Regions from separate parts of the Mechercharimyces mesophilus genome, predicted to be linked through region 4. Evidence: a T-box and tRNA genes for the amino acid it is inferred to sense, from the RefSeq annotation. Region 4 holds a T-box; the other regions hold tRNA genes.

Evidence for each region. A T-box is a leader RNA that pairs with one kind of tRNA and senses whether it is charged. The one in region 4 lies ahead of leuS (leucine--tRNA ligase), so its partner is inferred to be a tRNA-Leu.
Region 1: it has a tRNA-Leu gene. The T-box ahead of leuS (leucine--tRNA ligase) is inferred to sense a tRNA for this amino acid. The anticodon was not compared.
Region 2: it has a tRNA-Leu gene. The T-box ahead of leuS (leucine--tRNA ligase) is inferred to sense a tRNA for this amino acid. The anticodon was not compared.
Region 3: it has a tRNA-Leu gene. The T-box ahead of leuS (leucine--tRNA ligase) is inferred to sense a tRNA for this amino acid. The anticodon was not compared.

What each region holds. Positions count from the first base shown of each region.
Region 1 is NZ_JCBAPH010000002.1:39,752-43,376, reverse strand. Features, by position in the region: gene AC6RGY_RS07905 (SBBP repeat-containing protein) at 1-1,438, opposite strand, end outside; tRNA gene AC6RGY_RS07900 (tRNA-Leu) at 1,636-1,719, shown strand; tRNA gene AC6RGY_RS07895 (tRNA-Leu) at 1,742-1,828, shown strand; tRNA gene AC6RGY_RS07890 (tRNA-Pro) at 1,864-1,940, shown strand; tRNA gene AC6RGY_RS07885 (tRNA-Gly) at 1,966-2,039, shown strand; gene thiL (thiamine-phosphate kinase) at 2,092-3,075, shown strand; gene tsaE (tRNA (adenosine(37)-N6)-threonylcarbamoyltransferase complex ATPase subunit type 1 TsaE) at 3,169-3,625, shown strand, end outside.
Region 2 is NZ_JCBAPH010000007.1:192,863-196,487, reverse strand. Features, by position in the region: tRNA gene AC6RGY_RS15865 (tRNA-Ser) at 12-104, shown strand; tRNA gene AC6RGY_RS15860 (tRNA-Phe) at 150-225, shown strand; tRNA gene AC6RGY_RS15855 (tRNA-Thr) at 232-307, shown strand; tRNA gene AC6RGY_RS15850 (tRNA-Trp) at 313-386, shown strand; gene AC6RGY_RS15845 (YugN family protein) at 387-809, opposite strand; tRNA gene AC6RGY_RS15840 (tRNA-Cys) at 874-947, shown strand; gene AC6RGY_RS15835 (Vps62-related protein) at 1,203-2,168, shown strand; tRNA gene AC6RGY_RS15830 (tRNA-Leu) at 2,368-2,456, shown strand; tRNA gene AC6RGY_RS15825 (tRNA-Arg) at 2,479-2,555, shown strand; tRNA gene AC6RGY_RS15820 (tRNA-Arg) at 2,652-2,728, shown strand; gene AC6RGY_RS15815 (acyl-CoA dehydrogenase family protein) at 2,989-3,625, shown strand, end outside.
Region 3 is NZ_JCBAPH010000004.1:111,523-115,147, forward strand. Features, by position in the region: gene AC6RGY_RS11880 (DnaD domain protein) at 1-268, shown strand, start outside; gene dnaI (primosomal protein DnaI) at 265-1,194, shown strand; tRNA gene AC6RGY_RS11890 (tRNA-Phe) at 1,267-1,342, shown strand; tRNA gene AC6RGY_RS11895 (tRNA-Gly) at 1,346-1,420, shown strand; tRNA gene AC6RGY_RS11900 (tRNA-Leu) at 1,426-1,514, shown strand; gene AC6RGY_RS11905 (nitroreductase family protein) at 1,950-2,543, shown strand.
Region 4 is NZ_JCBAPH010000001.1:325,047-328,671, forward strand. Features, by position in the region: gene AC6RGY_RS01740 (nicotinate-nucleotide adenylyltransferase) at 1-518, shown strand, start outside; gene yqeK (bis(5'-nucleosyl)-tetraphosphatase (symmetrical) YqeK) at 508-1,095, shown strand; gene rsfS (ribosome silencing factor) at 1,102-1,449, shown strand; T-box leader at 1,522-1,750, shown strand; gene leuS (leucine--tRNA ligase) at 1,801-3,625, shown strand, end outside.

The DNA.
Region 1 (3,625 bases), on a different contig from region 4:
CTAGATAGGTAGAATAGACGAGTGAGCTCCCGCTCGGATTCACTTTGGTTATAAAGGGGCTTTCTATATCTACAAAGTCTCCTCCTGGGCTCATGGTTTGAAAAGCTCCATTGGTGACGGGGAAAGAAGTGGAAGTGGTAAATCCCGTGACATAAGCAAAACCGGCGGAATCAATCGCAATGCCTGTGCCGCAATTATCGGCATCTACCCCATTCCCTCCTAAAAAAGTGGAATAGATCAGCGAAGAACCTTGTGGATTCATGCACGTGACAAAGGCATTGCGAAACCCGGCTAACTGGGTTTGAAAAGCTTGCGATGTGATGGGGAAGGTGGTTGCGGTGGTGAGTCCGGTGACATAAGCGGACCCTTCTTCATCCACGGCGATACTATTGCCACCGCTAATCATATCTTCTTCTGATCCCCCTCCTAAGAAGGTGGAATAGAGTAAGGTAGAGCCAGTAGGAGATAGCTTCGTTACGTAGGCATACTCGGCTTCACCGAAAAGCTGTGTTTGAAAGGCGTTCGATGTAACGGGAAAATTACTGGAGCCTGTATCGCCGGTCACATAGGCAGAACCAAGTGAGTCGACTGCAATACCAAGACCTTCATCAAAGGAATCTCCTCCAAGAAAGGTAGAATAGAGAATGGAAGTACCGCTTGGATTATATTTGGTGACATAAGCGCTAAAGACGCCCCCGGGATAGACAGTCTGGAAGGAACCTGACGTGACTGGGAAATTATCCGATGACGTGGAACCTGCTACATAGGAAGAGCCTGTAGAATCAGCGGCAATGCTATTGGCTGGATCGTTAGAAGATCCGCCTAAATAGGTAGAGAAAATAACGACAGGGTCAATAACAAGTGGTTTGGTATTGTCGTATTTCTCTTCTACAGTAAAGCCGAACTGGTTATCGGGATGTAACTGAAAACGAGTAGATACAATATCCTCTTTCCTTCCGAGTGGGTAACTAATGGGTCTCTCCTCTTTTAATATGCCGTATCTGGTATATATCAAGAGATCTCCTTTTTCACTGAGAAAGAGTTGATCGGAATCCTCATACTTCAGGAGGATGTTCTCTGTATTCGCTCCTGGCTGAAGGTGGCACTCGTATTTCAGTTGAGAGGGGGTTAGGTGAAAGAGCAGGTTAATTCCAGGCCAGACTTCTTTGTAAAGGACTTTGTTCGTGTTCTTCTGCGATGGCTCATCTACATCGGATGGAAAAAGGGGAATATGTTGCGGGGTTGTATTCCCTACTGTGTTTATAAAGCAAAGGGTTAATTGGTGAGATGGAAAGATATTTAATAACACCTTATTATTAAGAAATATCGGTTTTATGGCCTGTCTGATCAGAGGGATGGAAGTGTGCTCGTTTCCAAAAGCACCAGGTGCCGATAACAGCCGCTTTTCTGAGTTTTTATCCCCGGTTCTTGATCGCAAAAGATCTCATCCTTTCATACTTCGATGAAATATTATTATTCTCGTTAGTGAAGGTTTGTGAACCAGAGATAAATTTCCCCGAAAAAAATAGTGAAAAGTGCTTGACTCAAATTATGTAGCATGATACTATAGTACTTGTCGGCAGGCGATGAAGCCCAACGACACAAAATGAAATTCGCTGATGACAGCGTACACAAGCGGGTGTGGCGGAATTGGCAGACGCACTAGATTTAGGATCTAGCGCCTCTGGCGTGGGGGTTCGAGTCCCTTCACCCGCACCATTATAAATTGATGAGTATGTATGCGGTCGTGGTGGAATTGGCAGACACGCTATCTTGAGGGGGTAGTGGCCTCATGGCTGTGCGAGTTCGAGTCTCGCCGACCGCACCACCTAACAGGATTGCGAAGTGCAGCTGGTGCACTCTCGGGGTGTGGCTCAGCTTGGTAGAGCGCCTCGTTCGGGACGAGGAAGTCGCAGGTTCAAATCCTGTCACCCCGACCATCTAGCAAAAGGAAAATTTGATTATGCGGGTGTAGTTCAATGGTAGAACATCGGCCTTCCAAGCCGAATGCGTGGGTTCGATTCCCATCACCCGCTCCAAAGCGACCGTAGCGATTAACGCTGCGGTCTTTTACTTATGGAGGGGTTTCTGATGCAGGATGAATTTTCCTTAATCCATCATTTGCTCACGCGCCGACCTCCCCCCTCGAGGAAGATCGAGGTTGATGCGGGGGATGATGCGGCTGTTCTGGGTGTCTCAGCAGGCTGTCATGTTGTTGTCACCAGTGATACGATGGTGGAGAGCGTACACTTCTTACGAGAGACGATGCGGCCGTCCGATATTGGATGGAAACTCATGGCCGCGAACTTAAGTGATATTGCTGCTATGGGAGCGAAACCTACCTTCGCCACTCTTTCGCTTGCGATTCCGAAGGATTGGACAACAAAAGAGTTGGAAAGTATCTACGAAGGGCTATATGAATTGGCTCACAGATGGAAAGTGACTCTTGTCGGAGGCGATACGGTCTCTTCACCGAATGGGCTGGTGTTAACGCTTACCTTGTTAGGGGAAATAGAAAAGGGAAGAGCAAGGAGACGCTCGGATGCACGAGCGGGAGATGTGGTATTTGTCACGGGACCGCTAGGAAGCTCAGCGGCTGGATTAGATCTCCTTCTTCACGGAGCGGAAGAAGAGAAGAAACGATACGGTGGCCTCATCAAAGAGCATCGTCGCCCTGTACCGTGTGTGGAGCAAGGAGAATGGCTGGCAGCAACAGGCGTGCGTATTTCCCTAAATGACGTGAGTGATGGGATCTCTCAAGAAGCGTGGGAAATTGCCTCTGCTAGTAGTGTCCGTCTTGTATTAGAGCGAGCGAACATTCCCATCGCGAGTGAAATGCGTCGTTATGCCCACAGTAGAAACCGTGATCCCTATGATTGGGCTCTGCATGGAGGGGAAGACTTTCAATTAATAGGTACAGCTCCAGCTGATTGGTTTGATCAGATAGCGGGATCTCTTGTTGAACGGCTATATCCGATCGGACGAGTGGAAGCAGGAGATCCCGCTGTGGAAATGGTGGTGAACGGAGTCTCCCATCTGTTGGAACGACGTGGGTACAACCATGGTTCAAGGTGATGATAGCTATGTATCCCTTTCTTGAGTAAGTTTAATAATTGTTCTTATCTTGTAATAAGGGATGGGTAGATCATAAAGAAGGTGAATATGAAGATGACAAAGCTCTATCAATGGCGAACGGCTCGGGCGGAGGAAACGATGGAACTAGCACGAAAGTTTGCTAGGCTACTCTGTCCTGGAGATGTGGTAGCGCTCGAAGGAGATTTAGGAGTAGGAAAAACTACTTTTACACAAGGTCTGGCAACAGGACTGGGTATTAAAGGTCCAGTGGATAGTCCCACTTTTACGTTGATTAAAGAATATGATTCCACCCCCCCTCTCTATCATATGGATGTGTACCGCATCCAGGATCCTTATGAAGAACTGGGGTTAGAAGAATATTTTGAAGGAGAGGGAATTTCCTTGGTTGAATGGGCTCATCATATCGAGCCACAACTTCCCCATGATTGCTTTTGGCTAACGATTACCGTACAGGTAGACGGGAGTCGCTTAATCACATTGGAATCAACGAACAAACGCATGCAACAAATGGGTGAGGAGCTGGAACAGA
Region 2 (3,625 bases), on a different contig from region 4:
TCATTTTTCATGGAGAGGTGTCCGAGCTGGCCGAAGGAGCACGATTGGAAATCGTGTAGGCGGTGAACGCCGTCTCGAGGGTTCGAATCCCTCCCTCTCCGCCATAATAACTTAGCCATACTTATCTTTTCTCCAATATGTGGAGATAAGGTCCGGTAGCTCAGTCGGTAGAGCAGAGGACTGAAAATCCTCGTGTCGGCGGTTCGATTCCGTCCCGGACCACCATATTATGCTGGTGTAGCTCAACTGGTAGAGCAACTGACTTGTAATCAGTAGGTTGGGGGTTCAAGTCCTCTCACCAGCACCACCCAAAGGGGCGTAGTTTAATGGCAAAACTGAGGTCTCCAAAACCTCCGATGCGGGTTCGATTCCTGCCGCCCCTGCCATTATTTATTCTGTAGGATGTGTTCTTCCAGTTCGCGAAGCTCTGCTTGGCCTCGGTTGAGCCATTTTTTTTCGACTTTGGCATCCTTGACAGCAGGTTCTGTAAATTGATTGACCAGTCCGCTCCACATGCCGATGTCGGCATTGTCATCATTTCCGGTTTGAAAAAGATGACGCAGAATAAAGGGCTTTCCTAGACGGATTATTGTTTTTGGCTCTCCAACGCGCCCGTCGTTATGAGCATAGATAGGGATGCGTAAGTAAGCTTGATGAGCTTTGTATTCTTCCCAGTCGAGGGACTTATCATAGTAGCCATGCTCATATTGGTCACTGGGACTGAAAACGAAGTCCTTTTTCTTAAAAAGAGTATCCAGTTGGCCAAAAGAGTCTGTATGATTCTCAAGTGAAGAGTCCAATTCAATCATGAGATCTTGCCTCCTTTTCTCGATAATGTTATTATGGAATAGACGATGTGTTCTCATTCATCATGGCGGCATAGCCAAGTGGTAAGGCAGGGGTCTGCAAAACCCTTACCCCCGGTTCGAGTCCGGGTGTCGCCTCCAAAGAAACCAGAGATCGACCGCATTGCTTCGATATGAAGCAATGCGGTCGATTTTGATTTTAACAACAAAGTACCTTTTTCACTTATATTAACATCTATAGGGGTGTTTAATCGCTTTACATTGAACTTGGATCAGGTACGTGTTCTATTATTTGTCTTATCATAAAAAATATAAAATATATAGAATAGGAGGTCATGATAAGTTAGAATGGAAGGGTAGCATAAGTTTATCATAGTGAGGAATGGGGATGTGTATATGAAGAAGCTCTTTGCTATTATTCTTAGTTTGATATTATTGCTTTCCTTTCAAGGGTTGGATGCAGAAGCATCATCTACTGATTACTCTGCGAGTGAGAAAGTAAAGCTCATGAAAGAGAATGCTCCTTATATTTGGTTGGACAAAAATGAAAAGTATTTTCCCTCTTCTGTTGAATGGTCCTTTGACTACATGGAGCGCTATATCCCGGAAGGCAAGTCGAATTATTCAATTAAGTCAAAAGAGAACTTTTGTGATGACTGTACCTTGCCTTTTTTCTCTGGAGATTTGGAAACAGCGAAGATCTATGCCTTCTGGACGAATGTAGATGAGAACACCAATGATATTGCTTATTATGTTTGGTATCCCTATAACCGTGGGAAAACGCTAGACCAATTAAGTAGCTTTCAAAACTGGCCGATTATTGGGGGCTTATTTTCGGATTATGGCCACCACGTAGGGGATTGGGAGAAAACAACAGTCCGCTTGGTAGATGGTAAGTTGACGAAGATGCAATACAACTATCATTCTTGGAACAAGGTCTACGATAAAAGCGAGCTGGAGTTTTATCAAGGCCATCCGGTGGTTTATGTAGCTGATGGTTCTCATGGATCATGGCCGAGTGCAGGGAAGAATGTCTATTACAAAGCGAAAAAGTGGGGCATTACTTGGGCTACCTTATCGGATTATACGAGCAAAGGAACCTCATGGGAAACGTGGGAGTCAATTGAAGCATTTGATATCGACAATAAGGAAGTACTAGAGGGACGAGACAGTTGGCCTAACTGGATGAGTGGGGATGCGACAGCAACTTTTCCAGGGTTTGATCCTACTTCTCCATATGGAGGCGGAATAGATCGTTGGGGGAATGAAGGAGGCGATTCAGACCTCACAGGCCAATCTGTCTTAAACAGTGGGCCAACCGGACCGGATGAAAACTCCAACATGAAAGCAAGTGGAATGTAGAAGATTGTTACCCTGAGATAGCTTGCACACCTTCCAGCACGTTTTTGTGAAAGGGGGGTGTGCTTTCTTTCGCTTTTTAAATAATAAAATATTATGCCTATAAATTTATGCTTGACCTTTCCCTTCTATTCGTGATACTATATATCTTGTCGGCAGAAACAACAGCCTTTCGCCGAGGCTAGCATCATGAAGATCCCATGCGGATGTGGCGGAATTGGCAGACGCGCAAGATTCAGGTTCTTGTGGTCTTGATAGACCGTGGGGGTTCAAGTCCCTTCATCCGCACCACGACTACAATGAAAATAAACATGTGCCCTTAGCTCAGCTGGATAGAGCGTCTGACTACGAATCAGAAGGTCGGGAGTTCGAATCTTCCAGGGCACGCCATATTTATCCTCATCCAGAGGGGATAGATACTTTCTATGAGGGATTGCAATTTTTTATAAGATATGATAGAGTATAATACAGTGAATAAATGAATATGTGCCCTTAGCTCAGCTGGATAGAGCGTCTGACTACGAATCAGAAGGTCGGGAGTTCGAATCTTCCAGGGCACGCCACTTATCGAAACCTACACAGGATCTTGTGTAGGTTTCGTTATTGTTACTGGGTATAAATTGCTCGTTTGTGTATACAAATAGGATAAGTAAAGCACTCAACGAAGTGTTTTCTCAATAAAGGTTCGAAAGATAGCTTGGGAAGTGTTGCCTGCTTGTTCCTCTACTTCTTGACGCCATATAGGAAGAGATTTATAATGGTTAATTAAGAGAATATAGATAATTTAGACTTGAATGCGCTTTCTTAAGAGAGGAGCATGGACATGATTGATCAGAAAGAAAAGGTGGGGCTCTGTTTTCATTTATCTGAAGAGCAAAAAGAGTTAGTGAAGTGGGCTCATGGGTTTGCAGAGAAGGAGATCCGTCCGATTGCACCCGAATGTGATGAAAATGAGACTTTCCCACTGGACTTGTTTCAAAAGGCGAAGAAGATTGGGTTGACGCAATACGCTTTCCCTGAAGAAGTGGGCGGTGGGGGATTAACCAGTGTGCTATCTGCTTGCTTGATCGGAGAGGAATTGTACTGGGGTTGTGCAGGAATCGCGACTTCGTTGTCTGCGATTGGACTGGCAGGGTTGCCTATTTACTACATGGGTAACGAAGAACAGCAGAAAAAGTGGCTTTCCTATCTATGTGATCCCAATTATCCTCGTTTAGGGGCGATGGCACTGACCGAACCGGAAGCGGGGTCCGATGTGAATGCCATTCGTACCAGTGCGGTAAGAGATGGAGATGAATGGGTACTTAACGGAAGAAAGCGGTTTATTACTAATGGTGGGATCGCGGATCTATATGTGGTTTTTGCCCGTACAGATCCACAAGGAAGTTACCAAGGTGTATCCGCGTTTATTGTGAAAGCAGATACACCTGGCTTATCTGGAGGCAAAAAAGAAAGAAAGA
Region 3 (3,625 bases), on a different contig from region 4:
AACAGTGACCGAAGCGGTTGAGTTAGCATTGGAGGAACGGCAGACACAGCAAAGTAAGAAACCGTCTGCTAAAGGAAGGCGATCGACTCCTGTTAAGACGGACAAGCTACCTGCTGCAGTCGCTAAAACGAAGAGCGGAGAGAAGCCATCCCCAGCGAAAGAAGAGTGGGAGGCAGATCCGCAAGCACAGGCAGAGATTATGGAGCAACTAACGCGTATGCGTAGCAGGTTGGATCAACGAATGCGAGAAAAGAGGCAAAGTAAATGAAACGAGTAGGGGAAACCTTGGGGAACAAAGAGGTGCATATCGGGAAAAAAAGAGCGAGTGAGCATCTTCAGTCCCTGCTCCAGCATCCGCTTCTGCAGGAATTCCGAGGTCATCATCCTCAGCTTACTCGCGAGGTCTACGCTCGATCTCTCTTGCACCTTCGTCAATATGTAAAAGAGCAGGAAAATTGCATGCAATGCCCGGGCTTGGAGAAGTGCCCAAACTTGATGCAAGGGCACCAGCCAGATTTGGTATATCAAGCCCAATATCTTGAAGTGCGTATGCGTCCATGTGCCAAGTGGAAAGCCCATCAACGACGACAACAAAAAGAGAAGTTAATCCAGAGCCACTATATTCCTAAGGATATCTTGGAGGCTACGTTTGAAACGATTACCGCCAATCCAGCGAGGATTGCAGCGGTGCAAGCAGCGATTCATTTCTGCGATCAATTTGCCGATGAAATTCCGCCGAAAGGGCTTTATCTCTACGGTGACTTTGGTGTGGGGAAAAGTCGGATTGCCGGCGCAATTGCACAAGATTTAACGCGTCATGACGTTGATTCGCTGATGGTGTATGTACCCGACTTTATGCGAGAGATCCGTGATGCTATTCATGATGGTTCCCTAAGTGAAAAACTGGATGCATTGAAGAAAGCAACGGTTTTGATTTTAGATGATATTGGGGCAGAAACACTCACACCATGGATTCGGGACGAAGTGTTGGGAGCGATCTTGCAATACCGTGTGGCAGAAGGCTTACCCGTCGTTTACACTTCCAATATGGCTCCGGAAGAGCTGACGGATCACTTGGCGTATTCCAATAAAGGTGGCGTAGAACGTACCAAAGCGCTACGGATTATGGAACGTATTTCTCATTATGTGAGCCCCGTTTTGGTAGAGGGACCCAATCGGCGTGGAAAAAAATAAAATTATTTTAGATAAAATGCTTGCACAGGGTATAGGATCGTGGTACAATATTTTTTGTCAGCAAATAAAAGTGGTTCGATAGCTCAGTCGGTAGAGCAGAGGACTGAAAATCCTCGTGTCGGCGGTTCGATTCCGTCTCGAACCACCATAAGCGGAAGTGGCTCAGCGGTAGAGCATCGCCTTGCCAAGGCGAGGGTCGCGGGTTCGACTCCCGTCTTCCGCTCCATGTTTGCCGGGGTGGCGGAATAGGCAGACGCACGGGACTTAAAATCCCGGGGTGGGTTCCCACCGTGTCGGTTCGAGTCCGACCCTCGGTACCAAGCGCAACCTTCTTTGATCAAAGAGATCAAGGAAGGTTTTTTGATGTGTTTAAAAAACTGTGGAAGTGACGAGTGGCTTTAGAGGAAGGGACATTTTCGGTAGAGAAACTTCCTTTTAGGAGAGAGGCACGATTCTTATAGCTAGGAAGGATGCGGTTTCCTTCTTATGAGTGGAGAGAATGGGATTGAGGCTTGACAGATGAACGGAAAGTGGGTAGGATTGTGAATGAGAATCATTTTCAATTCAATTATACCAGAGTCTCTCAAGGGGAAACCGCTGGCCCATCTCCCAATCACTCTAAGGATGAGTTTTCATCCCTATCTTCAACGGCCGATTTCTCATCAGTGGAAATGAGTTGCATCACATAGAGGCTTTTCATAGAAAACTTTTTAGGTGACAAATATAACTACTTTACATATGAGAGGAAGAGAAAAATGCATACCTTAGAAGCGATTAAAACCAGACGAACCATTGGCAAAGTGAAACCGGACCCTGTACCCAAGGAGGTTATTTTAGAGTTGTTGGATGCGGCACGGTGGGCACCGAACCACTACTATACCGAACCTTGGAAATTTTTTGTTCTTACAGGAGAAGGACGCCGTCCTTTAGGGCGAACCCTCGCTGAGATCGCCAAAGAAAAATTGGATGATCCCACGAGTGCAGAAGGTCAAGAGAAGTTGGAGAAGGTAAGTAAGAAGCCTTTTCGAGCTCCGGTTATTATCGCAGTGGCCCTCACTCCGCCAGAGCATCCCAAATCGATTTGGCTGGAGGACATGGCTACCGTGAGTGCGAGCATCCAGAATCTATTATTAGCAGCGCATGATCAGGGCTTGGGAGCGATTTGGCGTACAGGAAAACCGACCTATCATCCAAAGATGAAAGCGTTGTTTGGATTAAGAGAAGCCGACGAGATGCTGGGCTTTATCTATCTCGGGTATCCAGATATGATGCCGAAAGAAGGGAAGCGTAGACCGTTAAAAGAAAAGACGGTATGGGTAAATGATGATGTGGCTTATGTAGGGTTATAGGGATTATTGATAGTGTAACAGAGGCAAAAACCACCACGACCTGAGGTGGTTTTTGCCTCTGTTTAGTTGGAATGAAATGAACAAAAGGGGAAATCTAACTTCATTGGTATCCGATAGGTAGGGGGTAACCTTTTTATGAGAAGTTTGCCTAACTAACACCACTTACAGCCTTATTCGAAAGGGGGTCAAATCATAAAGAAAATCCAAACGTCGTGTCCATAACAGTCGCTGTGTCTATACAGAAGGCTAAAAACATTAACGCAGTAAAGAATTTGATCCGCAATGGAAGAAGCCATCTTTATGCCTTGATTTACAATAGTGAACGAGGAACCTTGATACTAAGGGAAAGCGAATATAAGCCAACGATGGGTTCCTCTCCCCCGGAGAAGGTTCCGATTGCCGTGATGCTTTTAATATTGCGGAAGGATCTTACGATACCCACATTTTGATTGTCGACGGGTGGTAGTGCGAAACTTCTTGTTCCACCGTTTATCAGTGTTATCACGATGGTGAGAGGTACAGTGGAGGAGGAGGATAATCTCTCCACGGATAGGGTACCTGATAGGATTGGAAATGCGGTTACATTGTTGTATATCTCTAATGAAGGGCTATCCTCTGTTAAAGCAAAGTTTAGCCCTCGAACGGTATCGTTTATCGTAACTTGTGAAGAGAGTTGATTTACTTTTGTGATATTAAACGCTAGTGCCCTGCTTTGGCTGACAGACCTCGTCCTACCCCGTGTCGCTTTTTTAGTGGGTAAAAGGGGAAGAGCCTTACGAGTATACATGTCTTATTCTCCCTCCTTTCTTATATATTTAGTATATTAATAGATAGTGGAAATGGAATAAGCGAATGACTTGTGTGAGGGTGGAGTTTTTTACGATCGCTTAATGCGCTAGGTAATATTGTAAATACATCAAATATAAAATAATTAATTCATATTTAATGGAATTAGTAGATAAATAGGGATCTGTCTCGATGAGAAGAAATCAAATTCTTATATATAATACTATACTATTTATGAATATCTCTAGGTATCTGATAGAATTAGTCGGCGCAAAATGTAGGAATCCTTCATCTCT
Region 4 (3,625 bases):
GTGAACAGATGCAGCTGGATCAAGTATGGTTCATTCCAGCGGGTGATCCTCCACATAAACAGGAACGCCAGGTGACACCAGCACGCCATCGACTGAAGATGGTGGAGGTGGCAATAGAGGATCATGATCATTTTGTCGTCTGTCCGTTGGAAATGGAGCAAGAGGGGCCATCTTATACAGTGAAGACAGTCCAAATGCTAGGCTCCCGCTATCCGGAACATGATTTTTTTTTCATGGTAGGGGCGGACATGGTGAATGATTTACCGCGATGGTATAAAATAAAAGAAATCGTAACCACTGTTCATCTTTTGGGAATTGGTCGGCCAGGAGTGGAAATTGCTTGGGGAACCATGCCAGAGATGATTAAGGAAAAACTGACGTATGTGCCGATGGACATTTCCATTCAGCTCTCTTCTACTTTTGTACGTTCTCAAATCAAACAAAAAAGATCTCTACGATACTTGATTCCTGACGGAGTCAGATCGTATATGAAGGAGCATAAACTATATGAGACATGAAGAATTGCTGCAAGCGGTACAGGCTGAATTGCCCGAACAGCGGTGGAAGCACACCTTGCGTGTAAAGGAAACCGCATGCTCATTGGCGAAGCAGGTAGGAGTTGATGAGGATAAGGCGAAGCAGGCAGCAATTCTCCATGACTACTGTAAGTTTTGGTCTTCGGATGAGCTGATGGATTGGATGAAGCGATACCACTTACCAGAAGAATTGGGTCAATTTCACAAAGAATTGTGGCACGGTCCTGTAGGTGCCGAAGTAGCACGCGAGCGCTTTGGCGTAATGGATGTGGATGTGCTTCATGCCATTCGCTACCATACATCAGGACGCGCGGGAATGTCAAAACTAGAAAAAGTGATTTTTTTAGCAGACTATATTGAGCCAGGTCGCCGCTTTCCGGGGGTAGAAGAGGTACGCTCATTGGCTACGCATAGTTTGGATCGAGCTATGAAACAGGCATTAAAGAACACCCTTCAATTTCTACTGAGTCAGGGGCAGAAGGTGTACCCCTTAACTCTACTGGCATACAATGACCTTTATGATCAATTGGATGAACAGACGCAAGCGAAAAATTCGTAAGGAGGAATCTCATTGAATCTAGTGGAAATAGCCAAGAAGGTGGCCGCGGCTGCCGAGGAGAAGAAAGCTCAGCGTATTGCTATTATGGATATTCGTGGATTGTCGGTGATAGCTGATTATTTCGTGGTGTGTCATGGCAATTCGGAGACTCAAGTGCAAGCAATTGCGACAGCAATTAAGAAATGTGCACAAGAAGAGAATATCTTATTTAAAGGAATAGAAGGATATGACCAAGCGCGTTGGGTGCTGATCGACCTCGGTGATGTCGTTGTACATGTTTTCCACAGAGATGAGCGGGATTTCTATGATCTGGAACGGTTGTGGGGCGACGCTGATCAAGTGCAGGTGCAGTGAAACAAAAAGTTTTAAAAAAACGTTGACATTCTCCTGACATATCTCATATAATACTGATTAAAATCATTATGTTTTACAGCTAAGATGAGGAGTAGTAATGAAGGGATTGTCCGCTTAGAGAGTCGGCGACAGGTGCAAGCCGATCGGACCGTCTTCATGAACTCGCCTCATCGCTCTGAAGGGGAAAGCGAAGTACCCTTCGGCGTCTCATCTACGTTATCGATGCTTAAGGGACACCTATATGGATAGGTGTAACCAGGGTGGTACCGCGGGAGTTGTGAGTCAACCTCTCGTCCCTAGCTATAGAGCTGGGGGCGGGAGGTTTTTATTAATTTTTAGAGGTGAATATCGATGCAGAAATATCAGGGACAAACAATAGAACCCAAGTGGCAAGAAATTTGGGAAGAACAAAATCGTTATCAGACGAAAGAAGAAGATGGAAGCAAACCAAAGTATTATGCTTTGGAACAGTTCCCTTATCCTTCGGGCGAAGGATTACATATGGGGCACGTGCGCGTCTATTCCATCGGAGATGTGGTAGCCCGTTTCAAAAGCATGAAGGGGTATCATGTGCTCCATCCAATGGGAGCGGATGCGTTTGGCTTACCGGCAGAGAATGCGGCCATCTCGCGGGGTGTCGATCCCGGTGAGTGGACACGGGCGAACATGGAAAAGATCAAAAAAGAACAAAAAATGCTGGGTGTTTCCTATGACTGGGACCGCTATGTAGGGACTTGTGAACCGGACTATTACCGCTTTACGCAATGGTTGTTCCTCCTCTTTTATGAGCAGGGGCTGGCCTATCGGAAGAAAGCGGCGGTTAACTGGTGTCCCACTTGTAGTACGGTGCTGGCGAATGAGCAGGTGGAAAATGGTTTGTGCTGGCGCTGTGATAGCGAGGTGACAAAGAAAGAGTTGGAACAGTGGTTCCTCAAAATTACGGACTATGCTGAACGTCTCTTGGAAGGGTTAGACCGTCTTCCTAAATGGCCTGAGCGCGTAAAGACGATGCAGCGCAACTGGATTGGGAAGAGCGAAGGTGCGATGGTTTCCTTTCAACTCCCGGAGTTAGGTCAATCGCTTTCTGTCTTTAGCACACGTCCGGACACCTTATATGGAGTAACCTATGTCGTGTTGGCTCCTGAGCATCCTAATTTGGAGAAGCTGATCGCCGGTAAACCCAATGAAGAAGAGATCCGCACCTTTGTGAATGAGATGAAACGTGCTTCCGATATCGAGCGCACTTCTGGCGACAGTGAGAAAGTGGGTTATGATACCGGTGCGGTTGCGGTTCATCCTTTGACAGGAGAAGAAATTCCGGTGTGGGTAGCCAACTACGTGTTGGGTGACTATGGCACTGGAGCGGTTATGGGTGTTCCCGCTCATGATGAGAGGGACTTCCAGTTTGCGCAGGCGTACGAACTTCCGATCCGGCAAGTGATCCGTCCAGCAAATGAGGAAGCAGAAGATGCAAGTGCTCCCCTTTCCTCAGCGTATACAGAGGAAGGAATTATGATGAACTCTGGATCTTTCAACGGTATGAAGAACCAGGACGCTATTACGGCGATCGGCAAGCATTTAGCGGAAAATGAACAGGGAGGAATGCATACCGATTATCGGTTACGTGACTGGCTTGTTTCTCGTCAACGCTACTGGGGATGCCCCATTCCGTTTGTCTACTGTGACGATTGCGGAACCGTTCCTGTTCCGAAGGAGCAGTTGCCAGTCGAATTGCCACAAGATGTGGTTTTTGACGGCAAGAGCAATCCATTGACTACTTCCCCTTCGTTTGTGGAAACCTCATGCCCTTCCTGTGGAGGAAAGGCACGGCGTGAGACTGATACGATGGATACCTTTATGGATTCCTCGTGGTATTTCCTGCGCTACACCGACTCACATAATGAGGAAATGCCCTTTGACCCAGCCAAAGCGAATCGCTGGATGGGTGTGGATCAATATATTGGCGGGATCGAACATGCGGTGCTCCATTTGCTCTACTCTCGATTCTTTATGAAGGTGCTTTATGATGCCAAATTGGTGGCTCATGATGAGCCATTTAATAGCCTGCTTCCGCAGGGGATGGTAAATAAAGATGGGGCAAAGATGTCCAAGTCCAAAGGGAATGTGGTCAGTCCGATGGAGATTATCGAGCGCTATGGAGCGGATACCGCGCGCC